Regions from separate parts of the Bradyrhizobium sp. 25ACV genome, predicted to be linked through region 2. Evidence: predicted binding sites of a transcription regulator. Region 2 holds the regulator's gene; each other region holds the start of a gene.
What was found. The regulator PhoB, encoded in region 2, activates phosphate uptake and scavenging genes when phosphate is short. The targets are predictions, from matches to a motif close to TGTCATNNANCTGTCAT.
Positions count from the first base shown of each region.

Region 1: a site for PhoB is predicted at 5,045-5,061, ahead of ugpB (sn-glycerol-3-phosphate ABC transporter substrate-binding protein UgpB). Genes of this name have one in related genera too.
Region 3: a site for PhoB is predicted at 3,466-3,482, ahead of RAD04_RS00925 (Orn/Lys/Arg family decarboxylase). Genes of this name have one in related genera too.
Region 4: a site for PhoB is predicted at 1,657-1,673, ahead of RAD04_RS21540 (UDP-2,3-diacylglucosamine diphosphatase). Genes of this name have one in related genera too.

Region 1 is NZ_JAVAYO010000005.1:339,033-346,854, forward strand. Features, by position in the region: gene RAD04_RS14415 (Hsp20 family protein) at 1-383, opposite strand, end outside; gene RAD04_RS14420 (sn-glycerol-3-phosphate import ATP-binding protein UgpC) at 702-1,787, opposite strand; gene ugpE (sn-glycerol-3-phosphate ABC transporter permease UgpE) at 1,896-2,744, opposite strand; gene ugpA (sn-glycerol-3-phosphate ABC transporter permease UgpA) at 2,744-3,625, opposite strand; gene ugpB (sn-glycerol-3-phosphate ABC transporter substrate-binding protein UgpB) at 3,676-4,992, opposite strand; gene RAD04_RS14440 (CaiB/BaiF CoA transferase family protein) at 5,211-6,431, opposite strand; gene RAD04_RS14445 (organic hydroperoxide resistance protein) at 6,620-7,045, opposite strand; gene RAD04_RS14450 (MarR family winged helix-turn-helix transcriptional regulator) at 7,201-7,659, shown strand; gene RAD04_RS14455 (GIY-YIG nuclease family protein) at 7,672-7,822, opposite strand, start outside.
Region 2 is NZ_JAVAYO010000013.1:245,853-253,674, reverse strand. Features, by position in the region: gene argF (ornithine carbamoyltransferase) at 1-30, opposite strand, end outside; gene RAD04_RS27725 (acetylornithine transaminase) at 30-1,238, opposite strand; gene RAD04_RS27720 (GcrA family cell cycle regulator) at 1,695-2,207, shown strand; gene phoB (phosphate regulon transcriptional regulator PhoB) at 2,431-3,138, opposite strand; gene phoU (phosphate signaling complex protein PhoU) at 3,162-3,878, opposite strand; gene pstB (phosphate ABC transporter ATP-binding protein PstB) at 3,890-4,708, opposite strand; gene pstA (phosphate ABC transporter permease PstA) at 4,705-5,556, opposite strand; gene pstC (phosphate ABC transporter permease subunit PstC) at 5,561-6,550, opposite strand; gene pstS (phosphate ABC transporter substrate-binding protein PstS) at 6,742-7,755, opposite strand.
Region 3 is NZ_JAVAYO010000001.1:216,676-224,497, forward strand. Features, by position in the region: gene RAD04_RS00910 ((2Fe-2S)-binding protein) at 1-202, shown strand, start outside; gene RAD04_RS00915 (FAD binding domain-containing protein) at 199-1,215, shown strand; gene RAD04_RS00920 (xanthine dehydrogenase family protein molybdopterin-binding subunit) at 1,223-3,427, shown strand; gene RAD04_RS00925 (Orn/Lys/Arg family decarboxylase) at 3,528-5,882, shown strand; gene RAD04_RS00930 (GNAT family N-acetyltransferase) at 5,889-6,464, shown strand; gene RAD04_RS00935 (hypothetical protein) at 6,468-6,680, opposite strand; partial or broken gene RAD04_RS00940 (flagellar basal body rod protein FlgC) at 6,800-7,250, opposite strand; gene RAD04_RS00945 (hydroxyacid dehydrogenase) at 7,366-7,822, opposite strand, start outside.
Region 4 is NZ_JAVAYO010000009.1:66,169-73,990, reverse strand. Features, by position in the region: gene RAD04_RS21550 (PAS domain S-box protein) at 1-236, opposite strand, end outside; gene thiD (bifunctional hydroxymethylpyrimidine kinase/phosphomethylpyrimidine kinase) at 550-1,350, shown strand; gene RAD04_RS21540 (UDP-2,3-diacylglucosamine diphosphatase) at 1,697-2,509, shown strand; gene RAD04_RS21535 (glycosyltransferase family 4 protein) at 2,523-3,566, shown strand; gene RAD04_RS21530 (threonine/serine dehydratase) at 3,632-4,615, shown strand; gene RAD04_RS21525 (caspase family protein) at 4,814-6,613, opposite strand; gene RAD04_RS21520 (RbsD/FucU family protein) at 6,779-7,222, shown strand; gene RAD04_RS21515 (antibiotic biosynthesis monooxygenase family protein) at 7,241-7,558, opposite strand; gene RAD04_RS21510 (hypothetical protein) at 7,705-7,822, shown strand, end outside.

The DNA.
Region 1 (7,822 bases), on a different contig from region 2:
GGTTCAGGCCGGGCCAGATCGATCGACAACAACCCGTTCTTCAGATCCGCACCCAGCACTAGCATCCCCTCCGCCAGCACGAAGGTGCGCTGGAAGTGGCGCGCGGCGATGCCGCGATGGATGTATTGCCGGGTCTTGTCGTCCTGCTGCCGCCCGCGGATCACGAGCTGGTTTTCCTCAATGGTTACATCGAGTTGGTCGCGCGTAAATCCGGCGACCGCCAGCGTGATACGTAAGCGCTCGGGCTGGCCGTCCGCGCCGCCACACCTCTCGATATTGTAGGGAGGGTAGCCGTCGGCGCCTTTGACGACGCGATCGAGCACGCGCTCAATCTCGTCGAAGCCCAGAAGGAACGGACTGGATAACGTGGGAACACGAGACATAGTTTACAAAGTCCTCGCAGAAAGCGACTTTGGTGCATCAGGGCCCTGAGAGGCGCCCCTTGACCAACAATATGGGCATATCCCCGTGTCGGTTCAAGCAGCTAGCCGGGGAGCTGTGGATTGGCCATGTCCTGCCATCATGGCCGGGCTCGTCCCGGCCATCCACGATCTTACTTGCGGCGCAGAGAACGTGGATGCCCGGGACAAGCCCGGGCATGACGAAATCGGCTGGCGATTTATCCCAACGAAAACAAGCCCCCTTCTACTGTGCATGGGGTTGTTTTCGCGATTTTGAATCGGCCCGGCCCTCGGAACGGATCAGGCCTCCAGCCGCGTCCGGCCGTCGCCGCTGAACAAATGCAGCTTCGTCCGCACCGCCGCGACCCGGATTTTCGCGCCGATGGCGGGGGCCTCGGTTCCGGGAATGCGGACGATGATCTCGCCGGGCGGCAGCTCGCCCGGCGTGGCGGCGACACGCTGCTCTTCCTGCTCGCGCGAGCCGTAGACGAAGGTCTCGGCGCCGACGCGCTCGATCGCTTCCACGGTCAGCGGCAAAGCGACGCCGCCGGCCGGGGTCTGGTCGGTGATGACGAAATCTTCCGGGCGGATGCCGAGAATGCCGGCGTCAGAGGCACTGCCACCGAGCTGCGATCTGATCTCTTCCGGGCGCGTCGACATCAAATTCATCGGCGGTGCCCCGATGAAGGAGGCGACGAAGGTGGTCGCCGGCTTCTCGTAGATCGCCAGGGGATTGCCGACCTGCTCGACCTGGCCGCCGTTCATCACGACGAGAATGTCGGCGAGCGTCATGGCTTCGAGCTGGTCGTGGGTGACGTAGATCGACGTCGTGTTGAGCCGGCGCTGCAATTTGCGGATCTCGACGCGCATCGCAATACGGAGTTTCGCATCGAGGTTCGACAGCGGCTCGTCGAACAGAAACACCTTCGGCTGCCGCACGATGGCGCGGCCCATGGCGACGCGCTGGCGCTGGCCGCCGGAGAGCTGGCGCGGCTTGCGCTCCAGCATCGGCGTGAGCTCGAGCACGCGTGCGGCTTCGTCGACGCGGGACTTGATCTCGGCCTCCTTCATGCCGCGGTTGCGCAGGCCGTAGGCCATGTTGTTGAAGACGCTCATATGCGGATAGAGCGCGTAGTTCTGGAACACCATTGCGATGTCGCGATCGGCGGGCTCGACCTGGTTGACCACGCGTCCGCCGATACCGATCTCGCCGCCGGTGACGGTCTCGAGCCCCGCGACCATGCGCAGCAATGTCGACTTGCCGCAGCCGGAGGGGCCGACCAGCACGCAGAACTGTCCGTCGCCGACATCGACGTTGACGCCCTTGATGGCCTCGAAGCCGCCGAGATAGGTCTTGCGGACGTTGCGTAGGGTGACGTTAGCCATGGGTTTTTCCAGCGAATAGCGAATGGGGAGTGGCGAATAGGGAAGGCGGGCAAGCGGAGGCGCTCAATGAATCATCCACTCGCCATTCGCTACTCACTACTCGCCCCCTCACTTCTCGGTCTCGACCAGGCCGCGCACGAACAGTTTCTGCATGACGACGACGACGAACACCGGTGGCAGCATGGCCAGCACGGCGGTCGCCATCACGATCGGCCATTCGGTCAGCGCGTCGGTGGTGGTGATCATCTTGCGGATGCCGACCTGGATGGTCTGCATGTCGTCGCGGGTGGTGATGAGCAGCGGCCAGAGATATTGATTCCAGCCGAGGATGAACAGGATCACGAACAGCGCCGCCATGTTGGTGCGCGACAGCGGCAGCAGCGTATCCCAGAAGAAGCGCAAGGGACCTGCGCCGTCGATGCGCGAGGCCTCGAGCAATTCGTCCGGCACCGTCATGAAGAACTGGCGGAACAGCAGCGTCGCGGTGGCCGAGGCGATCAGCGGCAGCGCCAGGCCCGCATAGCTGTCGAGCATGTGCAGATCGGCGACGATCTTGTAGGTCGGATAGATGCGGACCTCGACCGGCAGCATCAGGGTGATGAAGATGATCCAGAAGATCGCCATCCGGAACGGAAAGCGGAAATACACGATCGCATAGGCCGAGATGATCGAGATCGCGATCTTGCCGACCGCGATCAGCAGCGCCATCACCAGCGAGTTCAGCATCATGTTGCCGACCGGCTCGCGGGTCGAGCCGCTCGTGCCGACGAAGATGGTTTGATAATAGGTCTCGAAGAAATGGCCGCCCGGCAGCAGCGACATCTGCCCGTTCGCGATCAGCGCATTGTCCTGGGTCGAGGCGATGAATGCGATGTAGACCGGGAAGGCGACGATCGCGATTCCGATCCAGAGAATGATGTGCGCGACGTAGCGCCGAAAGCCCTCTTCCTCGACCATCAGTAGGTCACCTTGCGTTCGACGAAGCGGAACTGGATTCCCGTCAGCACGATGACCATGACCATCAGGATCACCGATTGCGCCGCGGAGCTGCCGAGATTGCCGCCGAGCAGGCCGTCGGAATAGACCTTGTAGACCAGCGTCTCGGTCGACTTGCCGGGACCGCCGCGGGTCATGGTGTCGATGATGCCGAACGTGTCGAAGAAGGCGTAGACGATGTTGACGACCAGCAGGAAGAAGATGGTCGGCGACAGCAGCGGGAAAGTCACGGTCCAGAACCGGCGCATCGGACGGGCACCGTCGATCGCGGCAGCTTCGAGCACGCTTCGCGGGATGCTCTGCAGGCCGGCGAGGAAGAACAGGAAATTGTAGGAGATCTGCTTCCAGGCGGCGGCGAGGATGATCAGGGTTGCCGCCTGGTCGCCGTCGAGCAACGGATTCCAGTCGATCCCGATCGCGCGCAGGTAGCGCGCGATGATGCCCAGCGAGGGATGCAGCATGAAGATCCAGAGCACGCCGACGACCGGCGGCGCCACCGCATAGGGCCAGATCAAGAGCGTGCGGTAGAGCATCGAGCCGCGCAGTGGCTTGTCCGCCATGACGGCGAGCAGCAGCGCAAAGGACAACGACGAGACCGCGATGGCGAACGAGAAGAAGAAGGTGCGGAGGATCGCCTCGAAATAGGCGGGCTCCCTGAACAGGTCGAGATAGTTATCGAACCAGACGAAGCTCGTCGAAAGGCCGAAGGCGTCCTGCAGCAGGAAGGACTGGATCACCGCCTGCAGGGCCGGCCAGTAGAAGAATAGCAGGACGATCGCGAGCTGCGGCGCAACCAGCGCGTAAGGCAATAGCCTGGATTGGAAAATGGCTTGCTTTTGCATGGTGTCCGCCGAAAGCGGCAGGTCGGGGGACCGGCCTGCCGCTCATCGCCTCACTTGACGGCGGTCTTTTCGAATTGCCGCAGCATGGTGTTGCCGCGCTCGACGGCGGCATCCAGCGCCTGCTTGGCGGTCTTCTTGCCGGCCAGCGCCTGCTCGATCTCTTCCGACCAGACGTCACGCAGCTGAACCATGTTGCCGAGGCGCAGACCGCGCGAATTCTCGGTCGGCTCCTTGTTGGTCAGCTCGAGCAGCGGGGTCTCGAGATAAGGCTGGTCCTTGTAGAAGCCCTCGGCCTTGGCCTTCTCATAGGCCGCCTTGGTGATCGGCAGATAGCCCGAGGCCTTGTGGATGTAGACCTGGCGATCGGTGTCGGAGAGGAAGGTCAGGAATTTTGCGACACCCTTGTATTCGTCGGCCGGCTTGCCGCCCATGACCCAGAGCGAAGCGCCGCCGATGATCGAGTTCTGCGGTGCGCCCTTTGCCTCCGGATAATACGGCATCGGCACCGCGGTGAAGTTGAACTTGGCCTGGGCCTTGACGTTGCCGAAGAAGGCCGACGAGGTCAGGTAGATCGGGCATTCGCCCGAGGTGAAGCGGCCTTCGCCGGTGTTGGTCCGGCCGGCATAGTCGTAGACCTTGGTCTTCTGGAGCTCGACCAGGTTTTCGAGATGCTTGACCTGGAGCGGCCCGTTGAACTCGAGCTTGGTGTCGAAGCCGTCGAGGCCGTTGGCCTTGCTGGCGAGCGGGACGTTGTGCCAGGCGGAGAGCTGCTCGAGATTGACCCAGGTGACCCACGAGCCGGAGAAGCCGCAGGTGTCATGACCGGCAGCCTTCAGCTTCTTGGCGGCCTCGAACGTCTCGGGCCAGGTTTTCGGGATCGCGACATTGGCCTTCTTCAGCTCGTCCAGATTGACCCACATCACGGTCGACGACGAGTTGAAGGGGAACGACAGCATCTCGCCCTTCGAGGTCGAGTAGTAGCCGGTGATGGCGGGCAGGTAGATCTTGGGATCGAACTTCTCGCCGGCGTCGGCCATCAGCTTGTAGACGGGCTTCACCGCGCCGGTCGCAGCCATCATGGTGGCGGTGCCGACCTCGAACACCTGCATGATGTGCGGTGCGTTGCCGGCACGAAACGCCGCGATGCCCGCGTTCATGGTGTCGGCGTAATTGCCCTTGTAGGTCGGAACGACCTTGAAGTCGCTCTGCGACGCGTTGAAGTCGTTGGCGAGCTTGACGATGACGTCGTTGTTGGCGCCGGTCATCGCGTGCCACCACTGGATTTCCGTCACGGCCAGCGCCGGCGACGCGGTCATGCCAACCGTGAGTGCAAATGCGGCAGCCGCCCCAAAGTGTCGAAGAGCCATCAAGTAAACCTCCCTTGGCCGTCAAAAGAAGCGCTTGCGCTAGCAGCGCCATATGACGTTCACATGACTGTGTAAGCGGCCGAAACGAAAGCGGCAAGCGCTGGAAAAGGGAAGCCGGCAAATAGGCGAAGACGGCGCGGGCAGCCGCATTGGTTCGCGGTGCACTATCGTGCCCGCGCCGCACTGCGGCATCATTCGTTGGACGGAGGCGGTGGCCTCTAGCGCTTGCGCTCGGGGCCGCAGACGGTGCCCTTCTCGACCATCGCGTCGATCTCGGCCTTGGAGTAGCCGAACTCGCCCAGCACTTCACCGGCGTGCTGGCTGAATTTCGGCGGCAGCCGGCGCAGGCTCGGCTTGCTGCGGTCGAGCCGGATCGGCGAGGCCACGCCCTTGTACCAGTCCTTCTCGATAATATCGCCGCGCGCGATCGTGTGCGGGTTGGTCAACGCCTGGTCGATCTTCTGCACGGGCCCGGCGGGCAGGCCCGCGGCGAGCAGGCGATTGCAGAGCGGCTCGGCCTCGTGCTGGCTGAACACGGCCGCAAGCTCGGCGCGCAGCGCCTCGCGGTTGGCGATGCGGTCCTTGTTGCGGGCAAAGCGCGGATCGGTGCCGAGCTCGGGCTTGCCGATCTCCTTGGCGAGCTTGCGGAAGGTGCCGTCATTGCCGACGCCGATAAAGATGTTGTCGGTCTTGGTCGGGAAGATCGCGTAGGGCACGAGGTTGGGATGCTCGTTGCCGGTGAGGCTCGGCGGCTTGCCATGCATGAAATAATTCGCAGTGTGCGGATGCATGATGGCAAGGCCGGTCTCGTACAGCGTCGTCTCCAGGAACTGCCCCTTGCCCGAGCGCTGCCGCTCCGACAGCGCCATCAGGATGCCGATCGCCGCGTAAAGCCCCGTCGTGATGTCGACCAGGGGCACGCCGATCCGCATCGGTCCGCTCTCGGGCGAGCCGGTCGCGGCGATCATGCCGGTCATGGCCTGGATGATGGCGTCATAGCCGGGATTGCCGCCGCGCGGACCGTCGGCGCCGAAGCCGCAGATCCGGCAATGCACGAGGCGCGGGAATTTCTTGCTGAGGACGTCGTTGCCGATGCCCCATTTCTCCAGCGTGCCCGGCTTGAAATTCTCGATCAGGACGTCCGCCGTCTCCAGCATCTTGAGCAGCACGATGCGGCCGCCTTCGGAAGCGAGGTCGAGGCCGATCGAGCGCTTGTTGCGGTTGATGCCGACGAAATAGGCCGCGTCCTCCTCGTGGAAGGGAGGGCCCCATTCACGCACCTCGTCGCCCGCGGGCGGCTCGACCTTGATCACGTCGGCGCCGTGGTCGGCGAGGATCTGGGTGCAGTAGGGACCGCCGAGCACGCGCGTGAGATCGATGACGCGCAATCCGCTCATTGCGCCCAATGCGGCTTCAGAACTGGCGGCTTCAGAGCTCATGCCTTCGCTTCCCCTGTGTCGATATTTGGTCACAGGCCTAGCGAGGTTCGTACAAGCCAGCAATGGCCTGTTGCGTAGGGGCGTATGCACTGCCGGCCGCATGCCGCGGCATGGCAAATCAGGATTGGCAGATCAGCGGAAGCGGCCGGCCCGAGGGGGATCCCGGGCCAGCCAATCCGCACTTTCGATCAGACGACCGTCAGGCGAACGTCGACATTGCCGCGCGTGGCATTGGAGTACGGGCACACCTGGTGCGCCTTCTCGACCAGCGCCTCGGCTTCCGCGCGGGCGAGGCCCGGCAGCGAGACGGCGAGATCGATGTCGAGACCGAAGCCGCCCTCGGAGCGCGGGCCGATCCCGACGGTCGAGGTGACGGAGGCATCAGCCGGAACCTTCGGCCCGCCCTGGGACGAGACGAACTTCATCGCGCCGATGAAGCAGGCGGCATAGCCGGCCGCGAACAGCTGCTCGGGATTGTTGCCGGCGCCGCCGCCGCCGCCGAGCTCCTTCGGCGTGGTGAGCTTGACGTCGAGCGCGCCGTCGAGGGTTGCAGCATGGCCATCACGGCCGCCGGTGGCCTTGGCGCTGGTCTTGTAGAGGACGTTCACGGACATTGTCGTCTCCTCGGGTCTTCCGGTTGGGGTGCGCTCTGTATCGCAAACAATTGGATTGTGCGCAATCTAAATTAGCATGGCTCACATTTAATTGTTCGCAATTGAATGTGCCGCCCGCCGGCCCCAGAATGGAAGGAAATCCCGTGAGATTCTCCATGCCCCGGAAACTATCGACCCTCGATCCGCAACGCCTCGACAACCAGATCTGCTTCGCGGTCTATTCGGCCGCGCACGCCTTCAACCGCGTCTACAAGCCGCTGCTGGACCGGCTCGGCCTGACCTATCCGCAATATCTGGTCATGCTGGTGCTGTGGGAGCGCGACGACGTGCCGGTCAAGGACATCGGCGAGCGGCTGTTCCTGGATTCGGGCACGCTGACGCCGCTGCTCAAGCGGCTCGAGGCCGCCCATCTCGTGAGGCGCACCCGCTCGAGCGAGGACGAGCGTCAGGTCCTGATCGCGCTGACGGCGCAGGGCCATGCACTGAAGGAAAAAGCCCGCAGCGTGCCACAGTCGATCCTGGCAGCGTCGGACTGCTCGGTGTCGGAACTGGTCACGATGAAGGACGAGATCGTCGCGCTGCGGGATCGGCTGAACGCGGTGATCGGGGAGTAGGGGGTTCGGCGATCAGAAATGCTTCTTTGCGAAAGCGCGTCCTGAGCCAGATTTCAGATATCGCTCGAACGCAACAGCGCGTGCAGCGTCGTCGAAGGCGAAATAGGTCCTAATTCGCCAAGGCCCAAATTTGGAGGTGTGCGGTACTTCGCCTGCGTTGTGC
Region 2 (7,822 bases):
ATCGAGGAAGTGCTTCGGGGACTTGCTCATCAGCTTGCCGCCCGCTTGGTCTGGCTGGACGAGATTGCGACGCAGGCGCGCTCGAGCCGCCCGACGCTGTCCTCGATCTCGGCTTCGGTCACGATCAGTGGCGGCAGGAAACGCACGACATTGTCGCCGGCACCCACCGTGAGCAGTTTTTCATTGCGCAGTGCCGCGACGAGATCGCCGGAGGGCACCACGGCCTTGATGCCGATCAGAAGGCCCTCGCCGCGCACTTCGCTGACGACATCGCCATGACGGTCGATCACGGAGGCGAGCTTCTGCTTCAGCAGCAGCGACATCTTTTGCACGTGGTCAAAGAAGCCGGGCTTGAGCATGACGTCGAGCACCGCATTGGCCGCGGAGATCGCCAGCGGATTGCCGCCGAAGGTCGAGCCGTGCGAGCCGGGCCCCATGCCGGCCGCCGCATCCGCGGTCGCCAGCACAGCGCCGATCGGGAAGCCGCCGCCGAGCGCCTTCGCCAGCGACATCACGTCAGGCGCGACGCCGGTGCGCCGATAGGCGAACAGATCGCCGCTGCGGCCCATGCCGGTCTGCACCTCGTCGAAGGCGAGCAGCAGGCCCTTCTCGTCGCAAAGCTGGCGCAACGCCTTGAGGAAGGTCGGCGTTGCCGAGCGCACGCCGCCCTCGCCCTGGATCGGCTCGATCAGGATGCCGGCGGTGTGCGGACCGATCGCCTTCTTGACGGCCTCGATATCGCCATGCGGCACCTGGTCGAAGCCTTCCATGGGCGGACCGAAGCCTTCGAGATATTTTGCAGAGCCGGTCGCCGCGAGCGTTGCCAGGGTGCGGCCGTGAAACGCGCCTTCGAAAGTGATGATGCGATAACGTTCCGGATGGCCCTTGGAGAAGTGATGATGCCGGACCAGCTTGATCACGCCCTCCAGCGCTTCGGCGCCCGAATTGCAGAAGAACACGAAGTCCGCAAAGCTCTCGTTGCAAAGCCGGTTGGCGAGCTTTTCGCCATCCGGGCTCTGGAACAGGTTCGACATGTGCCAGAGCTTCGTCGCCTGCTCCTGCAGCGCCTTGATCAGATGCGGGTGGCAATGGCCGAGCGCATTCACAGCCACGCCCGAGGTGAAATCGAGATAGCGATCGCCATTCGTCGCGATCAGCCAGCAGCCTTCGCCGCGCTCGAAGCCGAGGTCGGCTCTGGCGAAAACGGGGAGCAAATGCGGCGCTGCGCTGTTAGTCATGATGTCACTTGAATGTTGAGGACGGTGTGACGCGTGCATTGCGCAACGCACCATCGACCGGCCCGGAAAACGAAACGTGCCGCCTTTTAAGGGCGGCACGCGGGACTATCTTATGCTTGGCAAGACGGGTGTCAATGCCGCCCGGAAAGCCTCGGGAAACGCTGAATCCGTAGTCTTGCGGTGCCGATTTTGCGGGTTTTCACCACGGAACATGTGGAAGCGAGTCGGCGGACTCTTGCGCGGGAGTCACGCCATATTGTAGCGTTTGGATTGTCAGATACGACATCTCGTGCAGCGGTTCTGATCTCAAGAGTCCTCATGTACCGGCGTAAACGTTCAGGCGTCAGTCACGCGCCCGGCGAGCCTTAAGGGATTCTGGCGGCACGGGTTTTTGAAGACTTAGGCAATCGCTGCGAGGCCCCAGGATGGCTGGCGCGTAGCGAGGGAAAGGGTGCAATGACGGTTTTGACCTGGTCCGACGATCGCGTCGAGCAGCTGAAAAAGCTCTGGGAGGCCGGACTTTCGGCCAGCCAGATCGCAGCTGAGCTCGGCAATGTGACCCGCAATGCCGTGATCGGCAAAGTGCACAGGCTCGGTCTGTCGGGCCGCGCCAAGAGCCCTTCATCGGCAGCGCCCCGGCCGCGCAAGGCGCGTCCCGCGCAGCACATGATGCGGGTGACCCGTCCCATCGCGCGCGGCAACACCGCGCTGGCGCAGGCCTTCGAGGTCGAGGTGGAGGCTGAACCGGTCACCTACGACAACGTGGTGCCGATGAGCCAGCGGCTGTCGCTACTCGAGCTGAACGAGGCGACCTGCCATTGGCCGGTCGGCGATCCCTCGAGCCCGGATTTCTTCTTCTGCGGCGGCAAGGCACTCTCCGGCCTGCCCTACTGCGCCCAGCATTCGCGCGTGGCGTATCAGCCGGCGGCGGATCGCCGTCGCGCGCCGGCGAAGCCGGGTCCGCGCTGAGCTTGTTGATCTAACTGATTGCAGCCGTCACACGATGACGGCTCAAACCACTCGGTGTCATCCCCGCGAACGCGGGGATCCATAACCACAGGGCGCAGTTGTCGCGCGAAATGGTCACTCCGAGTCTTCGCTAAACCACGCCCTGTGGTTATGGGTCCCTGCTTTCGCAGGGACGACACTGAGGGTGTGGCGGCAGCCCACCAAACCCCAACGCCTGCAAACCTTACGTCTGCTCCGCCTTCGCGAAGCGGTCGTCGAGCGCGTAGCCGGCGCCGCGGACGGTGCGGATCGGGTCCTGCTCGCGGCCGAGATTGAGCAGCTTGCGCAGGCGGCCGATATGGACGTCGACGGTGCGCTCGTCGATGTAGATGTCGCGGCCCCAGACGCTGTCGAGCAGCTGCTCGCGCGAGAACACGCGGCCGGGATGCTCCAGGAAAAACTCCAGCAGGCGATATTCGGTCGGGCCGAGATCGATCGGCCGGCCCGAGCGCGCCACGCGGCGCTTGTCGCGGTCGAGCTCGATGTCGCCATAGGCCAGCACCGTCGCGAGCCGCTCAGGACTGGCGCGCCGCAGCAGGCCCTTCACGCGCGCCAAAAGCTCTGGCACCGAGAACGGCTTGACGATGTAGTCGTCGGCGCCGGTCGCAAGTCCCCGCACCCGCTCGCTCTCCTCGCCGCGCGCGGTGAGCATGATGATCGGGAGCTGCTTGGTGTCGGGCCGCGTGCGCAGGCGGCGGCACAGCTCGATGCCTGACAGGCCCGGCAGCATCCAGTCGAGCACGATCAGGTCCGGGATGTGCTCCTTGAGGCGGGTGTCGGCGTCGTCGCCGCGCATGACCGTCTCGACGTCATAGCCGTCGCCTTCGAGGTTGTAGCGAAGCAGCTCGGTGAGAGCTTCCTCGTCCTCAACCACCATAATGCGTGCGCCCATCGGGTCGTCGCTCCTTCAAGTCTTCAGGTATTCGGGACCGTCGTGGCAAAGGTGGTCATGTCGCCCTTCGGCCGCTTGTCGGTGATCGCCTGGCCCTCGATCATGTAGAACACGGTCTCGGCGATGTTGGTGGCGTGGTCGCCGATCCGCTCGATGTTCTTGGCGCAGAACATCAGATGGATGCAGAACGAGATGTTGCGCGGATCCTCCATCATGTAGGTGAGGAGCTCGCGGAACAGCGAGGTGCAGATCGCGTCGACTTCCTCGTCGCCCTTCCACACCGCCATCGCCGCCGGCAGATCATGCGCGGCATAGGCGTCCAGCACCGACTTGACCTGCTGCTGCACGAGGTCGGTCATGTGCTCCAGGCCGCGGAACAGCTTCAGCGGATGGAAGTCGGTCTCCAGCGCGGCGACGCGCTTGCCCATGTTCTTGGCGAGGTCGCCGATGCGCTCGAGGTCGGTCGCAACGCGCATGGCGCCGACGATCTCGCGCAGATCCACCGCCATCGGCTGGCGACGGGCGATGGTGAGCACCGCACGTTCCTCGATGCGCTTCTGCAGCGCGTCGAGCTCGGCGTCGATGGTGACGACGCGCTGGCCGAGCGCGACGTCGCGGCGGATCAGCGCGTCGACGGAATCGACGATCATGCGCTCGGCGATGCCGCCCATCTCGGCGACCAGGCGGGTGAGCTCCTGGAGGTCGGTGTCGAAAGCTTTTGCGGTATGTTCGGTACCCATGTCGCGTCTCCTCAGCCGAACCGGCCGGTGATGTAATCCTGCGTGCGCCGGTCGCTCGGCGACGTGAAGATCTTGCTGGTGTCGTCGAACTCGATCAGCTCGCCGAGATACATGAAGGCGGTCTTGTCGGAGACGCGCGCGGCCTGCTGCATGTTGTGGGTGACGATCGCGATCGTGTAGTTCTCGGACAGTTCCTGGATCAGCTCCTCGACCTTGGCGGTCGAGATCGGGTCGAGCGCCGAGCAGGGCTCGTCGAACAGGATCACCTCAGGCCGCACCGCGACGGTGCGGGCGATGCACAGACGCTGCTGCTGGCCGCCGGAGAGCGACAGGCCGGAGGCGTTGAGCTTGTCCTTGACCTCGTTCCAGAGCGCGCCGCCGCGCAGCGCCTTCTCGACGCGGTCGTCCATCTCCGACTTCGAGATCTTCTCGTAGAGGCGGATACCGAAGGCGATGTTCTCGTAGATCGTCATCGGGAACGGCGTCGGCTTCTGGAACACCATGCCGACCCGGGCGCGCAGCAGATTGAGGTCGAGCCTGGGGTCGAGGATGTTGGTCTGGTCCAGCATGAGCTGGCCGGTGGCGCGCTGGCCCGGATAGAGGTCGTACATCCGGTTGAAGATGCGCAGCAGGGTCGACTTGCCGCAGCCCGACGGGCCGATGAACGCCGTGACGCGGTTGGCGCCCAGCGTCAGGTTGATGTTCTTCAGCGCGTGGTGCTCGCCGTAATAGAAATTGAGATTGCGCACCGTCACCTTGGCCGGGGCTTCCGGCAGCGGCTGCGAGGCCAGATGAGCGTTGGAACTCATGGATACGGACAGGTCGGTCATTTTGCAGTCCTCTCGGCGCCGAGGATGCGCGCGCCAATGTTCAGGGCAAGCACGGTGAGCGTGATCAGCAGCGCGCCGCTCCAGGCGAGCTGCTTCCAATAGGCGTAGGGGCTCTGGACGAAGTTGTTGATGGTGACCGGCAGGTTGGCCATCGTCTTGTTCAGGCCGAGGCTGAAGAACTGGTTCGACAGCGCGGTGAAGAGCAGCGGCGCGGTCTCGCCGGCGACGCGGGCGGTGGCGAGCAGCACGCCGGTGATGAGGCCCGACCGGGCCGCACGATAGGCGATACGCTTGATCACCAGCGAGCGTGGCAGGCCGAGCGCCGAGGCCGCCTCGCGCAGGGGATTCGGCACCAGCAGCAGCATGTCCTCGGTGGTGCGCAGCACGACCGGGATCACGATGACGGCGAGCGCCAGGCTGCCTGCGATCGCGGAGAAGCCACGCATCGGCACCACCACCGCGCCATAGATGAACAGGCCGATGATGATCGAGGGCGCCGAGAGCAGGATGTCGTTGATGAAGCGGATCACCGAGGTCAGCCGGTCGTTGCGGCCGTATTCGGCAAGGTAGGTGCCGGCGAACAGGCCGAGCGGCGCGCCGATGCCGACGCCGATCAACGTCATGATGATCGAACCGACGATCGCGTTGCGCAGGCCGCCTTCGGTCGAACCCGGCGGCGGCGTATCCGCGACGAAGATCTCGAGATTGAGGCCGGCCAGGCCGTTGAAGAGCAGCGTGATCAGGATCAGCGCCAGCCAGGTGACGCCGAAGGCGGCCGCGGCGAAGCAGAGCCCGCGGATGACGATGTCCTTGCGGCGACGACGCGAATAGATCGGATTGAGCGCCATGACGTTACTTCCCCGCCTTCTTGTCCAGCCGCATCAGCATCAGCCGCGCTGCGGCCAGCACGAAGAACGTCAGCACGAACAGCAAGAGGCCGAGCAGGATCAGGCCGGACTGGTGCAGGCCGTCGCTCTCGGCGAATTCGGATGCGATCGCCGCCGAGATCGTGGTGCCCGGCGCGAAGATCGATGAGGAGATGCGGAACGAATTGCCGATGATGAAGGTCACCGCCATTGTCTCGCCGAGCGCGCGGCCCAGCGCCAGCATGACGCCGCCGATGATGCCGACGCGGGTGTAGGGGATCACCACGCTGCGGACGACTTCCCAGGTGGTGCAGCCGACGCCGTAGGCGGCCTCCTTCAGCACCGGCGGCACCGTCTTGAACACGTCGACCGAGATCGAGGTGATGAAGGGCAGCACCATGATGGCGAGGATCAGCGCGGCGTTGAACGTGCTGAGATAGGACGGCGGACCCGCGAAGATCGCACCCAGCACGGGCACGCCGTCGAAGATCCTGATCATGAAGGGCTGGAAGGTGTTGGCCAGGAACGGGCCCAGCACGAAGAAGCCCCACATGCCGTAGATGATCGAGGGAATGCCGGCGAGCAGCTCGATCGCCATGCCGATCGGGCGGCGCAGCCATTGCGGGCAGAGCTCGGTGAGGAAGATCGCAATGCCGAGACCGACGGGAATGGCGATCAGCATCGCGATGAAGGAGGTGACGAGCGTACCGTACATCGGCCCTAGCGCGCCGAGCACGGGCGGATCGGCCGACGGCGCCCAGCGCTGCGTCCACAGGAAGGAGAAGCCGTATTCCTTCATCGCCGGGAACGCGCCGACGATCAGCGAGACGATGATGCCGCCGAGAATGAGCAGCACCGAGATCGCGGACAGCCGCGTGATCCAGTAGAAGGTGACGTCGCCGAGCTTGAACGCGCTCAACGCCTTGGCGCGGTCATACGGTCCGGCGTCGTCGATTACATCGCTCTGAACGGCCATTTCTGCCACGCCGATCCCCTGTGCCCGATAATATACGCTTGTTGTCAGTCTTTTTGTCGGTCTCGCGCTCCGGACGCGGCGCGCGCCGATCCGGAGCGGAAGTCTTGTAGTTCCGGCCCTCGCGGAGCGGCACACTGGACGATGCTTCGCATCGCCAGGGCCGCACCGCGGCCGGGACACGAGGGTCTTACTTAGCTCTTGATCTCGGCAGCCCAGGTCTTCTCGATCAGGCTCACGACGCCTTCGGGCATCGGGATGTAGTCGAGCTCTTCAGCCGCCTTGCCGCCGCTCTTGAAGGCCCAGCGGAAGAACTTGATGGCTTCCTGCGAGGCCGCCTTGTCGGTGGCGGACTTGTGCATGAGGATGAAGGTCGCCGCCGTGATCGGCCACGACTTCTCGCCGGGCTGGTCGGTCAGGATGACGTAGTAGCCGGGCGCCTTGGCCCAGTCGGCGTTGGAGGCGGCCGCCTGGAAGGCTTCGACGGTCGGCTGCACCGGCTTGCCGGCCTTGTTGACGAGACCGGTGTAGGTCAGTTTGTTCTGCTTGGCATAGGCGTACTCGACGTAGCCGATCGAGTTCTTGGTCTGGCTGATGTTGCCCGACACGCCTTCGTTGCCCTTGGCGCCGACGCCGACCGGCCACTCGACCGCGGTGCCTTCACCGACCTTGCTCTTCCAGTCCGCGCTGGCCTTGGCGAGATAGTTGGTGAAGTTGAAGGTGGTGCCCGAACCGTCCGAGCGGCGGACCACGGTGATGGCGTCCGAGGGCAGCTTCAGATTCGGATTGAGCTTCTTGATCGCGGCGTCGTCCCACTTGGTGATCTTGCCGAGATAGATGCTGGCGAGCGTCTCGCCGTCGAACACCATCTCGCCGGGCTTCACGCCCTCGAGGTTGACGACGGGGACGATGGCGCCCATCACCATCGGCCACTGGACGAGGCCGTCCTTCTCGAGCTGCTCGGCCTTGAGCGGCGCGTCGCTGGCGCCGAAGGTCACGGTCTTGGCCTGGATCTGCTTGATGCCGCCGCCGGAGCCGATCGACTGGTAGTTCAGACCGTTGCCGGTCTCTTTCTTGTAGGCGTCAGCCCATTTGGAATAGATCGGGAATGGGAAGGTGGCACCGGCACCGGTGATGTCGGCAGCAAAGGCCGCCGTCGTCGAAGCGGCGACCATGCCGGCAGCGACGATCGTTTTGAGGAAATTCATGCTGGTCTCCATTGGGGGGAGCGAAGCGCCAACCGCGCCCGATCGCGCTCCCCGCGCCGCCCCTTTA
Region 3 (7,822 bases), on a different contig from region 2:
GCAACAGGCCTTCATCGACCACGATGCCTTCCAGTGCGGCTATTGCACGCCGGGACAGATTTGCTCTGCCGCGGGCTTGTTGGCCGAAGGCCGGGCGCGCGATGCCGACGAGATCCGGGAGTTGATGAGCGGAAATCTCTGCCGCTGCGGCGCATATCCCAACATCGTGGCTGCGATCGAGCAGGCAATGAGCCGGTCATGAATAATTTTCAGTATTCCCGCGCCAACGATGTCGCCGACGCGATCCGCCTTCTGGCCGCCGATCCTGGCGCAAAACTGATTGCCGGCGGGACCAATCTGATCGACCTGATGAAGGAGAACGTCGAACGCCCCTCGCGGCTGATCGACATCTCCCGCCTGCCGCTCCGCAACGTCGAGGAGACACCCGATCAGGGGCTGCGCATCGGCGCCCTGGTGCCGAATTCGGACCTCGCTTACCATCCGTTGATCGAACAGCGCTATCCCCTGCTCGCCAGCGCCATCCTCGCCGGCGCCTCCGCGCAATTGCGCAACATGGCTTCGGTCGGCGGCAATCTGATGCAGCGAACGCGTTGCGCCTATTTCTATGATACGACCACCCCTTGTAACAAGCGAGAGCCCGGCAGCGGCTGCTCGGCGATCGACGGTCTCAACCGCAACCACGCGATCCTAGGCGCCAGCAATTCCTGCATCGCGACCAACCCATCCGACATGAGCGTGGCGCTGGCCGCGCTCGGCGCGCTGGTGCACATCGCAGGCCCCACTGGTGAGCGCACCATCGCGCTGACAGATTTCCATCGGCTTCCAGGCGACAAACCTCACGTCGATACCAATCTCAGCACCGGCGAGATCATCACCGCGATCGGGCTGCCGCCGCGCGGCTTTGCCCGGAACTACAGCTATCTGAAGATCCGTGACCGGCTGTCCTACGCCTTTGCCTTGGTCTCGGTCGCGGCTGCGCTCGAACTGGAGGGCAACGCAATCAGCGAAGCGCGCCTGGCACTCGGCGGTGTGGCTCACAAGCCGTGGCGCAGGCTCGAAGCTGAAGCGGCGTTGCGCGGCCAGGCGGCAACGCCGGATCATTTTGGACGCGCTGCCGATCTGCTGCTGCAGGGAGCGGTCGCTGGTTCGCACAACGGCTTCAAGCTCGAACTCGCACGCCGGGCCGTCGTGCGTACGCTGATGCAGGCCGCAAGCGGCACACCACAGTCACAAGCCCACAAGAAGATCGCGTGAGGGACCGATGAACGGCTATGTCGGAACACCAACGTCCCGCGTCGATGGCCGGGCCAAAGTCACTGGCGCCGCCAAATATGCCGGCGAATTCGCGGCAGACGGCCTCCTCCATGGCTTCATCGTCGATGCCACGGTTCCGCGCGGGCGCATCGCTCGGCTCGACACCAGCGACGCGCTGAAGGTGAAGGGCGTGGTCGACGTGCTCACGCATGCGCATCGCGTGGCCCTCGCCGACAAGGATGAGGCCTGGAAGGACGAGGTGGCGCCGGAGAAGGGTTCACCCTTCCGCCCGCTTTATGACGACAGGGTCAAGTTCAACGGTCAGCCAATCGCGCTCGTCATCGCGGAGGACTGGGAAACTGCCAAATTCGCGGCAACGCGCGTGCGTGTCGAATACGAGCAGGAGGCGTTTGCGACCGATCTCGAAACCGAACGCGGCACATCCGCCAAGGTGGACCAGCCGCACAAGCCGCGCGGCGACGCCGCAGCGGCGCTGGCTGGGGCAGCGGTTCGCCATGAGGCCGACTACGTCCTCCCGACCGAGCACCACAACCCGATGGAGCTCTATGCGACGACAGCGGTCTGGGACGGCAGCGGCAGCCTCACGGTCTACGACAAGACGCAGGGCGTCCAGAACGTTCATAAATATCTCTGCGGCGTGTTCGACATGAAGCCGGAGGACATCCGCGTGGTCTCGCCCTATGTCGGCGGCGCCTTCGGCTCCGGCCTGCGGCCGCAGCACCAGGTGGTGCTGGCAACGCTTGCCGCCCTCGCGCTGAAGCGATCCGTTCGTGTCGTATTGACGCGGCAGCAGATGTATGGGCTCGGCTACCGGCCGATGACCATCGAGCGCGTCGCGCTCGGCGCAAAGTCGGACGGCACGCTCGATGCGGTCACGCACGAAGCCATTGCCGTCACCTCGCGCTACGAGGATTTCTCACGCAATGACACCGGCTGGGCGGAGCAGCTCTACAAGAGCCCCAACAGTCGCCTTTCCCACAAGCTCGTCCACCTCGACGTCCCCACCCCCTGCGACATGCGTGCGCCGGGCGCGGCAACGGGCGTCTGCGCACTCGAATGCGCCATGGACGAGCTGGCCGTCGCGCTCAAGCTCGATCCGATCGAGCTGCGCCTGAAGTGCTACTCGGATCGCGACCAGAGCGAAGACCTGCCCTTCACCAGCAAGCAGCTGCGCGAATGTTACGCCCGTGGCGCGGAAGCCTTCGGCTGGGCCCGCCGCAATCCCGCGCCACGTGCGATGCGCGATGGCAAGGACCTGGTCGGCTGGGGCATGGCGACAGGGGTGTGGGAGGCGCTGCAGATGCCGGTCGCCGTGCGCATCGTGCTGACCGCCAACGGCCACGCCGAGGTATCCTGCGCCGCGTCCGATATCGGCACCGGCACCTACACCATCATGGCGCAGGTCGCGGCCGACGCCCTCGGGCTGCCGATCGGGAATATCGACGTGAAGCTTGCCGATTCAACCCTGCCCCAAGCGCCCGTCGAGGGCGGCTCCTGGATGGCCGCTTCGAGCGCACATGCGGTCTTGGGAGCGGCCGAGGACATCCGCCAGGAGCTCGCGCGTCTGGCCAAGGCGATACCTGACTCGCCACTTGGCGGCCTCAATGCATCCGAAATGGTTCTTGTTAACGGCACGATTTCCAAGGCCGGCGACAAGAGCTGCGCCGTCTCGATCGCCGATGCGATGCGTCACGGCAAGCTCGAGCGGATCGAGAAGCAGAAGCTCAACCAGTTCGCGGAGGACAAGTCGCACGCCCGCAACACGCATTCGGCTGTCTTCGCCGAGGTGAAGGTCGACGAGGAACTCGGCGTCATTCGGGTCACGCGGGTCGTGAGCGCCGTCGCGGCCGGGCGGATCCTGAATACCAAGACAGGCCGCAGCCAGATCATGGGCAGCGTGGTCTGGGGGATCGGAATGGCGCTGCACGAGGAGACGGTGATGGACCACCGCTTCGGCCGCATCATGAACGCGAACATCGCCGAGTACCACATCCCGGTGAATGCCGATATTCACGACATCGACGTCATCTTCGTCGACGAGCCGGACGACCGGATCAACAAGCTCGGCGTCAAGGGTCTCGGCGAGATCGGCATCGTGGGCGTGCCTGCGGCAATCGCGAACGCCGTCTATCATGCCACCGGCAAGCGTATTCGGCACTTCCCGATCACGCTCGACAAGCTGCTCGGCTGACCTGCCTTGTCATCCGAGCCATGCTTGGATCGGGCCAGTGTCATCCAGCTGTCATCGAATGTGTCGATGAGCTGTGTCTCTGGCACATTCAGGACGCGACATGGACTATTTCAAGCGATTCAACTTCCTATTCGCCGCACCTGTGTTCGACGCCGACGATCTCGAAGGCATCCGCTTCAGCCAGATCATCGAGGAGATCCAGCGCTCCGGCTTCGAGGTGGTCCGGGCTCGCAAGCTGGAGGATGCCGAAATCGCGGTGCAGACCGATGCCGCGATCGGGTGCATGGTGGTGGACTGGGGCAAGAAGGGCCTGGAGGGCAAGACCTCGGCGCTGATCAACCTGATGCGCCGCCGCGGCCTCGATTTCCCGATCATCCTCCTGATCCGGCGCAAGCGCTTCGAGGACCTGCCGGTCGAGGTGCTCGATTTCATCGACGGCTATGTCTTCCTGTCCGAGGAGACGCCGACCTTCATCGCCAAGAATCTGATCAGCCGGCTCAAGCAATATGCCGAAACGCTGAAGACGCCGTTCTTCGGCGCCCTGGTCGACTATGCCGAGGAAGGCAACCAGCTCTGGACCTGCCCGGGGCACAATGGCGGCGTGTTCTACAACCGCAGCCCGATCGGCCGGGTCTTCGTCGAGCACCTCGGCGAATCCGTGTTCCGCGACGACCTCGACAATTCCGTGCTCGATCTCGGCGACCTCCTCACCCATGAAGGGCCGGCGCTGAAGGCGCAGAAGGAAGCCGCGCAGATTTTTGGCGCGGAGAAGACCTATTTCGTGCTCAACGGCACCTCGACCTCGAACAAGGTCGCGCTCGGCGCCCTCGTCACCGACGGCGACCTCGTGCTGTTCGACCGCAACAACCACAAGGCCGCCCATCACGGCGCCCTGATGATCAACGGCGGCGTCCCGGTTTACGTGCCGACCATCCGCAACGCCTGGGGCCTGATCGGCCCGATGCGCTGGGACGTGCTGGACGAGAAAACCTTGCGCGAGGCGATCCGCAATCACCCGCTGGTCACGGACAAGGATGCCTGGCGCAAGGAGCGGCCGTTCCGCGTCGCCGTCGTCGAACAGTGCACCTATGATGGGACGATCCACAGCGCCGAGATGATCCTGAAGCGCATCGGCCATCTCTGCGAGTACATCCTGTTCGACGAGGCCTGGGCCGGCTTCATGAAATTCCATCCGCTCTATGCCGGCCGCTTCGCCATGGGGCTGGCGAACCTTCCGCCCGAGGCACCGGGCATCATCGCGACGCAATCGACCCACAAGCAGCTTGCCAGCTTCTCGCAGGCCTCACAGATCCACATCAAGGATCGCCACATCCGCGGCCAGAAGCGGCGCGTCGAGCACCGCCGCTTCAACGAAAGCTTCATGCAGCACGCCTCCACCTCGCCCTTCTATCCGCTGTTCGCCTCGCTCGACGTCGGCGCCCAGATGATGAAGGGCCGCTCGGGCGAAGTGCTGTGGGACGACACGATCCGCCTCGGCATCGAGCTGCGCAAGAAGATCCGCGCGATGCGCAGGGAGTTCGAGGAAAAGGAGCAGAACGCCGATCGGCGCTGGTTCTTCGAACCCTTCGTTCCCGACCGCGTCGCCATTCCCGATGTCGGCCGCCCCGGCGCCGCGCACAACGTCGCCTGGGAAACCCTCTCCACCGACGAGCTCGCCACCAACGCCGCGCTGTGGCAGCTCTCGCCCGACACCAACTGGCACGGCTTCCCCGGCATGGCCGAAGGCTTTGCCATGACCGATCCGAACAAGCTGACGCTGCTCACCCCCGGCTTCGACCGCTCCGGTGCCTATGCCGAGCACGGCATCCCCGCACCCATCGTGGCGCAATATCTGCGCGAGAACCGCATCGTCCCCGAGAAGAACGACCTCAACTCCCTGCTCTTCCTGCTCACCCCCGGCGTCGAGGCGAGCAAGGCCGGCACGCTGATCTCCGGCCTCGTCGCCTTCAAGCGGCTGCACGACGACAATGCGCTGCTGGCCGACGTCATTCCGGAGTTCTACCAGCGGCGGCAGGCACGCTATGCCGGCGTGCGCTTACGCGATCTCTGCGGCGAGATGCACCGCTTCTTCCGCGCCGCCGACGTCAGCGCGCTTCAGGCCCGGCAGTTCATGCCCGAGCACATGCCTGAGATCGCGATGTCGCCTCGCGATGCTGCCCGCTATCTGTTCAAGAACGACGTCGACTATTTGCCGATCGAGGCCATCGCGGGCCGCATCGCGACCACGCCCTTCGTGGTCTATCCGCCGGGCATCGCCACCATCGTGCCCGGGGAGCGGCTGACGGAACGAGCCAAGCCCATGGTGGATTATCTCAAGATGTTCGAAACCTGCTTCAACACATTTCCGGGCTTCGACGTCGAGATCCAGGGCGTCTACAAGGAGATCGATGCCCAGGGGCGCATCGGGCTCTATACTTACGTCGTTGCCGAGTAGGTGCGAATGAACGAAACAGCTGCGCGCGCGAGCGACGAAGCCGTCCTGGTCAGGCCGTCACGCGACAGGGATGTCGAGGCGATGCTGGCGATCTACCGCCATCACGTCCGCAACGGCGTGGCGCGCAACATCGAGGGAACCGGCGCGCCCGAGCCGGACGATCTGCGCGACCGGCGCAAGAACCTCAAGCAGACCCGCCTGCCGCATCTGGTCGCAACGTTTCGCGGCGAGGTGGTCGGCTATGCCTATGCAGTGTTGTTCCGCAAGCGCCCGGCCTATCGCTACACGGCCAAGCACTCGATCTACGTCCACCATGAGCAGCTCGGCCGCGGGGTCGGACGGCTGCTGCTGCAGGAATTGATCGATGCTTGTGCGGCGGCCGGCTTCCGCCAGATGATCGGCTATATCGACGCCGACAACGCGCCTTCGCTGGCGCTGCACGAGAAGTTCGGCTTCGCGCGCGCCGGCCTGCTTTGCGGCGTGGCCTATCGCCACGGCCGCTGGTCCGACACTGTCATGGTGCAGCGATCGCTCGGCGCGGGGACCACGGCGCCCCCGCCCGTCATGGCGCCGGGCCGGTAAACCTCAGGACGGAAAGTCGGCCGCTCGCACATGGATGCGGTCGGCATGCAGCGACCAGTGATGCAGGGCCTGGTCCTTGCAGAACCTGGCCTTCGCCCGCTCCCTGGCCTCGTCCTCATCGGAGGCGTCGATTTCCAGCGTACCCTGGCAAATCTCGCTCTGCCGGCCGTACTCGCCGAGCACATCCTTCATGAACTTGACGACATAGGTTGACATGGGACCTCCCTGCTGCCCCGGCCGCACTCTAATCCCATTTAAGCCGGACCTGGGAAGGAGATTTTGACGCGGATCAAAGGCCGGCAAGGTTCCCGCCGCCCATCCGGGCGGCAGTCCCCTCATGTGGTTATGTCGAGAAGCGACTCTGTCGTTTCCGCGTAAGCCTGAATGACTTTCGCATTGGCAATGAAGCTGTACTTGGCGGCCGCCAGTTGAACGAATTCGCTGGCGATATCGACATTCGGCGCTGCGACCAGCCCATCCTGGTTTGCGAAGGAAGCGCTCGGGTCGGATTGCGCGGTATAGCTCGGCGATACCGTCGACACCTTCGCGATCGTGCCGCCCCGGCGTCGAGCCGCTCGATTGGTCGACCTGATCGACGCGCAATGGCACGTAAGCCGCGGGAAACGTAGGAGCAATGCCCGGACTGCCTGTAACGGCCGACGGGCTCGACCCGCCCGGCGCCGGCAGCGGGCCGGCCGTTTGAACATTGGCGATGTTGCTCGCGGCGACGTTCACGCGCAAACTCGCCGCGGAAAGTCCGGATGTCGCAATCGAGAAGATGCTCATGGACTTTCAACTACAGGACAAGTGATACACGTTCCCTTACCCGATCGATAAGATCCGGCGCTTTGCCTTTCCGTCGTGGTAACCAATGATCGGAGCGCGCTGACCCTTCGCGCCCCTACCCCGGCGTCACGCCAAAAGCCTGCTTGAAGCGCTCCGCATAGCGCGGCCAGACCTCGGGATTGATGATGCGAGGCGGGCGCTTGCCGTCGAGCGTGTCCAGCACCTGCTCGGCCGCGATCCGCCCCATGTTCTGCCGCGCCTCGATCGTGACGCCGGCGGTGTGCGGGCTCGCCAGCACGTTGTCGAACTGGAGCAGCGGGTGCTCCGGCGGTGGGGGCTCCTTGGACCAGACGTCGAGGCCGGCACCGGCGATGCGCTTGTCGCGCAGGGCCTGGAGCAACGCATCCTCGTCATGAATGAAGCCGCGCGCCGTGGTGATGAAATACGCATGCGGCTGCATCAGCCCGAACTCGCGCGTGCTGATCATGTTGCGGCTGCCCTTGTCGAGCGGGCAGGAGATCGAGACGAAATCGGCGCGGCGCAACAGCTCGTCGAGTTCGACCTTCTCGCCG
Region 4 (7,822 bases), on a different contig from region 2:
GTCAGGCCACACGCCATGATGAAGATCGCGAAGGCCCAGTAGACCCAGCCGAACTTGAGGTCGCGCCGCTTGGTGACCAGAATCGCAAGGGCAAACGGAATCGAAAAATAGGCGGCCGCGATGCAGGCGTCCGAAACGACGTGAAGCCAGACCAGCTCAGGCTCCCACAACAGGCAGATGCCGTGCGGCGACAGCATGGACGAGTCGAGGAGACGTTCAAAAAAGGCCCACATCATTCCACCCCAAGATTCCGTTCCAGGCGGCTTGCGGGCCGGGAGCCCGCAACATGGGTGTCGCTGGACAGTTCAACTCTCACCTCCCGCTCTTCGGCGAAGCAGGTGAGGTTCGAGACTATACCAAGGGTCCAGCGCGGTTGCATTTTCAAGTCCGCACGATTGCGGGGCGAGTCGGCCCGCTGTTTGCCCGATTCGCAGGGAATACACGGCGTCGCGAATCACTGTCGGACACGGCTCGGCGCGCTTGCCGGTGTTCCTCGGCCGCGCTAGGACAGGCCATGGCTGTGTCCGTATCCAGCAAAGGTGTCCGGCGATGACGACCCCGGTCGCACTCACCATCGCGGGCTCCGATTCGAGCGGCGGCGCCGGCATCCAGGCCGACTTGAAGACCTTCGCCGCGCTCGGCGTCTATGGTGCCTCCGCCATCACGGCGCTGACGGCGCAGAACACACGCGGCGTCACCGGCATTCACCCGGTCCCGGCCGAGTTCGTCACCGCGCAGATCGATGCGGTGTTCTCCGATCTCGACATTGGCGCGGTGAAGATCGGCATGGTGGCCCAGGTCGCCAGCATCGATGCAATCGCGGCCGCGCTGTCGCGCTGGAAGCCGAAGCACGTCGTGCTCGATCCCGTGATGGTGGCGACCTCCGGCGACCGCTTGCTGGCATCCGAGGCCGTCGACGCGCTCCGCACAAAACTGATATCGCTGGCGTCGGTGATCACGCCCAATCTGCCGGAAGCCGCGGCTCTGCTCGACGAGCCGGTCGCGGCAAGCGAGGCCGAGATCGAAAGCCAGGGGCGTCGCCTGCTGGCGCTCGGCTGCCGTGCAGTCCTGATCAAGGGCGGACACGGCGAGGGCGCCGAGAGCACCGACTATCTCGTCACGTCCGAAAGCACGATCACGCTTGCGGCGCCGCGCGTTGCCACACGCAACACCCACGGCACCGGCTGTTCGCTATCGTCGGCGGTCGCGGCGGGACTCGCCAAGGGCGAAGGTCTGGAGCTTGCCGTGCGCAACGCCAAGGCTTGGATCAGCGCGGCCATCGCAGCCGCCGACCGCTTCAGCGTCGGTCATGGCCACGGTCCGATCCATCATTTCCACAAGTTCTACTGAAGCGGGCACCATCTGAGCGTAGGCCTCGTCCTTCGAGACGACCGCTGCGCGGTCTCCTCTCAGGATGAGGCTAAGCAGCACCGTGACCATTGAAACTGCTGCCGCGCATTCGGTCCTCATCCTGTGAGGAGCCTGCCTAAAGCGGGCGTCTCGAAGGATGGCCGCAGGAACCGTTCTCAAAGGGAAGCGCGGGGTCCTTGCGGCCCCCTGCGGCGCCATGTCGCCTGGTTGTCGCATGCGACTGATATTCGCGGGGAGGGCGAGGCAAGCGTGATTCGTATCTGAAGGTGCCTCAAAAGTTCAATCGGTCATCCCCCTGTCACGGGACATTGTTACAGGCTGGCGCATGGGAAGTTACGATGTGAGTGACGAGAGCCCGGAGCGGCGCTTTCGCACGTTGTTCATCTCCGACGTTCATCTCGGAGCCCGCGGTTCTCAAGCCGATCTTCTGCTCGACTTCCTGCGCTACCATGATGCCGACACGATCTATCTCGTCGGCGACATCGTCGACGGCTGGGCGCTGAAATCGAGCTGGAACTGGCCGCAATCCCACAACGACCTCGTGCAGAAGCTGCTGCGCAAGGCGCGCAAGGGCGCCAAGGTCGTCTACATTCCCGGCAATCACGACGAGTTCCTGCGCAACTATTACGGCACGCATTTCGGCGGCATCGACGTGGTCGAGAACACCGTCCACACCGGCGTGGACGGCAAGCGTTATCTCGTCATCCACGGCGACATCTTCGACCTCGTGGTGCAGAACGCGCGCTGGCTCGCCCATCTCGGCGACAAGGCCTACGACTTCGCGATCCAGATGAATCGCTTCGTCAACTTCTTCCGCCGCCTGTTCGGCGTGCCCTATTGGTCGCTGTCGCAATGGGCCAAGCAGAAGGTCAAGAACGCCGTCAATTATATCGGCGCGTTCGAGCAGGCGCTCGCCGCCGAGGCGCGGCGCCACGACGCCGACGGCGTGATCTGCGGCCACATCCATTACGCCGTGATCCGCGACGAGGGCGGCATCCGCTACATGAATTGCGGCGACTGGGTCGAGAGCTGCACAGCCCTGGTCGAGCACGACGACGGCCATTTCGAGATCATCACCTGGGCGGATCATTTGCAGAAGCCGGCAGCCGTCCCGCAGGTTGCAGCCAGAGCTGCATAACAGAGGCCGCCTGATGCGCATCCTGGTCGCGACCGACGCCTGGCACCCGCAAGTCAACGGTGTGGTTCGGACGCTGACCAAGCTCGCCGACGCCGGCAAAAGCCTCGGCGTCGAATTCACGTTCCTGACGCCGCAATCGTTTCGCACCTTTGCGATGCCGAGCTATCGCGATGTGCGTCTGGCGATGCCGCGTCCCGCGCGCATTGCGAAGCTGATCGCGGAGGCGCGCCCCGACAGCATCCACATTGCGACCGAAGGGCCGATCGGCCTGATGGTCCGTCGCTATTGCCGCCAGCGCAGGCTACCGTTCACGACCAGCTTCCACACCCGCTTTCCCGAATATGTCCGCGCCCGCGTGCCGGTGCCGGGCTCGCTGATCTGGCGGGCGCTGCGCCGCTTCCACGCGCCCAGCCGCGCCGTGATGGCGGCAACGCCTGCGCTCGCCCGCGAGCTGACCGAGCGCGGTTTTGATAACGTCGTGCTGTGGCCGCGCGGCGTCGACACGGGATTGTTCCATCCCCGCGCCATCGACCTCTGCCTGCCGGCACCGGTGTTCCTGTCGGTCGGCCGCGTTGCGGTGGAGAAGAACCTCGAGGCCTTCCTCGATCTCGATCTGCCCGGGACCAAGGTGATCGTCGGTGACGGCCCCGCGCGCGCCTCGCTCGAAGAGGCCTATCCCGATGCGATCTTCCTCGGCGAGAAGCACGGCGAGGAACTGGCAGATATCTATGCGGCCGCCGACGTCTTCGTGTTTCCAAGCAAGACCGACACCTTTGGTCTGGTGCTGCTGGAAGCGCTCGCAAGCGGTCTGCCGGTGGCCGCTTTCCCGGTGAAGGGCCCCCGCGACGTCCTCGGCGAGGCCCCGGTCGGCGCCCTCGATCACGACCTACGCAGCGCCTGCTTCGCGGCGCTGGATATCTCCCGGCAGGACTGTGTCGAATTCGCCGCCAATTACACCTGGGAAGCCTCGGCCCGCGCCTTCGTGGACAGCATAAGAGCAGTCGGAGCGGTGCTGCCGGGCCGAAACGGCGCGGAACAGCCTCGCTTCGTGGCCTGACGAGGACGAAATCCTCGCGCTGAGGTGTCTTGCCCGGCCCTCATCGGCCGCGATAACATTCGGCCATGACCGAACAGCTCCTCCCGATCGGCCCCGCCGATATCGACGCCGCAGCGCGCGTGATCGCGCCCTATGCCATCCGCACCCCGCTGTTGTCCTTTCCCGTGCTCAACGAGCGCGTCGGCGCGAAGGTGTTCTTGAAACCGGAGATGCTCCAGCGCACCGGCTCGTTCAAGTTCCGCGGCGCCTTCAACAAGGTGTTCTCGATCCCGCAGGACAAGCGCGCCGGCGGCGTCGTGGCGTTCTCCTCCGGCAACCACGCCCAGGGCGTGGCGGCAGCGGCAAAGATCCTCGACATGCAGGCAACCATCGTGATGCCCGCGGATGCGCCGTTGTCGAAGCGCGAGCGCACCAAATCCTATGGCGCCGAGGTCGTGCTGTACGACCGCGACCGCGACGACCGCGAGGCGATCTCGCGCGGCATCGCCGAAAAGCGCGGCGCGACGCTGGTGAGGCCCTATGACGATCCGTTCGTGATCGCGGGGCAGGGCACCGCCGGCCGCGAGATCGCGGAAGACTTGGCAACGCTCGGCCTCAGCCCCGACATCGTGGTGGCGCCGGCCTCCGGCGGTGGCCTGATCGCGGGCGTCGCAACCGCCGTGAAGGCGCGCTATCCGCAGGCCCAGATCGTGGTGGCCGAGCCCGAGGCGTTCGACGATCACGGCATCTCGCTGAGCGCAGGCCATCGCGAGCCGCATCCGCCGGCGGGCCGCACCATCTGCGATGCGCTGATGGCCCTGATCCCCGGCGAGATGACCTTTGCGATCAACAGCAAGCTCCTCGCGCGCGGCGTCACGGCGTCGGACAAGGAAGTCGGCGCCGCCGTCGCGTTCGCCTATCGCGAGCTGAAGCTCGTGGTCGAGCCGGGTGGCGCCGTGGGCCTCGCCGCACTGCTGGCGGGGCGTCTCGACGTTGCGGGCAAGAACGTCGTCATCGTGCTCTCCGGCGGCAACGTCGATGCGGATCTGTTCGCTGAGCTGGTGGCCTGATCGTCGTCATTCCGGGGCACGCGAAGCGTGAACTACGATGCGCAATTGCGCATCTGAGAATCCATAACCACGATCGGGAGTATGGATTCCGGGCCTGCGCCTCCGGCGCATCCGGAATGACGAGGTCCAAGAGTTGATATGAAAGAAGGGGCAGAGCGCTTCCGCTCTGCCCCTTTGTCGTTGTGTGGCTGTCCACAATCAGCGCATGAAGCCGCGATGATTGCTGCCGCCGCCATTGCCCTGCGCCTGGTTCATCGACTGGCGGAAGTTGTTGTTGCTGTTGACCATGCGGTTGGTGGTGTTCAGCTGCGGGCGGTTGGTCTGGACGTTGTTCTGGACCTGCACTTTGTTCACCGGGTTGTTGTTGATCTTGACACCGTTGTTGACACGGATCGGGTTGTTCTGCGTCTGAACATTCACCGGCTTGGTCTCGACGGTCGTGCCGCCCTTGCCGACATTTACCGGCATGCTCACGATCTTGCCCGGCTTGCCGTTAACGTTGCCGGCGTCCGGCTTGGTGTTGGTCACAGGCAGGGTGACGATCTTGCCGGTGCCGCCATTGTTGGTCGTGTTGGTCGGCGCGGGCAGGGTGACGATCTTGCCCGGGTTCTTTGACGGCGTACCATTCTGCTGGCCGGGCTGGTTGTTGTTGCCCGAGGGCAGGTTGACGATCTGGCCGCCATTGCCGAGCTTGCCGATGACGTTGCCGTCGACCGGTTTCTGCACGACCGGCAAATTGCCATTGATCTGACCACTGCCATTACCCTGCTGCAGCGGCATGTACTTCGGCTGGCCGAGATTGCCGATCTTGAAGGTCGGAGCAATGTTTTGCGGCGCCAGGAACTTGGTCGCCTGCATCAAGGGGATCTGCTTCGGCTGCACCTGGAGCTTCAGCGCCATCTGCGCATAGGGGCTGGTGCCGTAGCTGTCATAGAAGGTCTTGTAGCCGAGCGGCGAATTCACGAGCACCGCCTTGTGCCAGGCCTGCGAGAGCAGCAGGTTGTTGAGCAGCCAGCGGACGTGGTCGCACAGCGGGTCGTGCGGATACATCTGGATGAACTCCTGATAGTACTCCGGCCGGCCCTCGGACACGACGTAGTCATAGGCCTGACGCGTCGAGCGGCTTGGCAGGTTGGAGGCCATCTGCACCACCGGCGCCCTGACCGGCGCGCGGTTGGCGGCAACAGCGGTGTCGCCGAAGAAGGTGAAGTCCGAGGTCAGCGAGGAGCTCTCCCACGGGATCTGCGCGCCGCTGGTGGACTGGTTCACTTGCAGGCGGACGCGCTTGAACAGCTGCTCGATCGGCACGTTGGGTTCGCGCGCGACGTTCAGGAACGCTTGCGTGTAGGGGCTGTGACCGCCGGTGCCGTCGAGCGCTTCAGCGCCCGGTGCGGTCGAGTAACCGACAATCGAGCCGTTCGGCGCATCGACAATGGCAAGGCCGCGGCCGGCGTCATTGACATCAGGGAAGGGGTTGTTGCGGCAGGCATCGAGGATGACGATGCGCATGCGGCTCGGGATCGTCTCCAGCGTCGACATCACGTCGACCAGCCGCACCGAATTATTGACGAGCTCGGTCTGGCTCGACACCTTGGCGTCGACGGGAACGAGATAGTTCTCGCCGGCGAGCTGCACGCCGTGACCGGCGTAATAGACCATCGCCACCGTGTTCGGACCGCGCGCGGACACCTTGGCGGAGAAGTCCTGGACCACGCGGAGCATGTCGTTCTGGGTCAGGTCGGTCGCGGCAACCACCTCGAACCCGGCGGAGTTCAGGAACTTCGCCATCGACTCGGCGTCATTGTCGGGATTGGCGAGCTGCGGCGCGTTCTTGTAGTTCGAATTGCCGATCACCAGCGCCACCCGCTGCTCCGGGCCCTGCAGCGCGGTGGGGGCCGACTCGACCGGAGCAACTTGCGCGGAAACAGGGCCGCAGGCGAAGCCGAACAAGCTTCCCACAAGGCTGGCTGTCATCAGGAAAGGCTTTAGGCGGAACATGGCGTGCTCCTTTGGCACTGAACTCGATGCGAGATTGGTTGCCGGGGAGCCTCGCCGCGTTCGAGCTTGAGGTCCGTGATCCCCCTCACCATGGAGGCCTTGCGTGATCTGAATCACGCTCGGAACCTGCTATGGTTAGCGATCGATAACGGGAACTGCCGTCACATGCTGAAATCGATCGATCCGATCCTCACGCCCGACCTGCTCTGGCTGCTGGCCTCCATGGGCCACGGCGACGATCTCGTGGTCGTCGACGCCAACCACCCGGCCACGCACATCGCCCGCAGCACATCGTCGCAGCGCCTGATCCAGCTGCCGGGCATGACGATGGAGACGGCCGTCCGCGCCATCATGACGCTCTATCCGCTCGACGATTTCGATCCCGATCCGGTGCGCGTGATGGCGCCGGTCGACGATCCCGACCGCGTGCCCGACGTGCAGCGCGCCGTGCTGGCCGAGATCGAGTGCGCGGTCGGACGCGCCGTTGCTCCCGGCAAGCTCGCGCGGGCGGATTTTTATCGCGCGGCGGCGGCGGGTTTCGGCGTGGTACAGGTCGGCGACAGCCGAGGTTACGGCTGCTTCCTGATCAGGAAGGGCGTGATCAGCTAGCGGACGATACGTGAGGCGTCAGTCGTGCGCGAATGGTCCGACTTCGCGGATCACCTTGCAGATCTGCAGGAACCCGCTGGCGTAGAACTCGGCATGTCCCCGCTTCATCGTCTCGACATGGTCGGGGTGGGTGCGCCAGGCCTCGAGCGCTTCTTCCGAAGCAAACCGGAATACGGTGAGTTCCTCGCCGTCCTCGGCCTTGAAGGACTTCAGCGACAGAAAGCCCGGCATGCTGCTGACGATGTCGTACATGCGCCCGCCCAAGCGGTCGTGCTCGTCGACGGAGGCGCCGTCCCGCAGCTTCAGGTCACCAATGACAATCACTTCGCCGATCATGTTTCCCCTCGTCGCTAATCGAGTTTCTGCCGTTCGATCTCCTGTTCGCTTGTGCGATGGCTTTTGTTACGTCGCGACCCGGTTTCGATGAAATTTGCACTCGAAATTGAATGGTCATCCCTCGATCGACTGTCTATGGTCGATCCATGTCTCGCCTTGTGTGTCTATTCGTTGCCATCATCCTCTCGCTGCTGCCGGCTGTCGCGTCCGCTGAGCCAGCTCAAAAGCGTCCCAAGCCCGTCTGGAAAGGCTACGGCTTCCTGC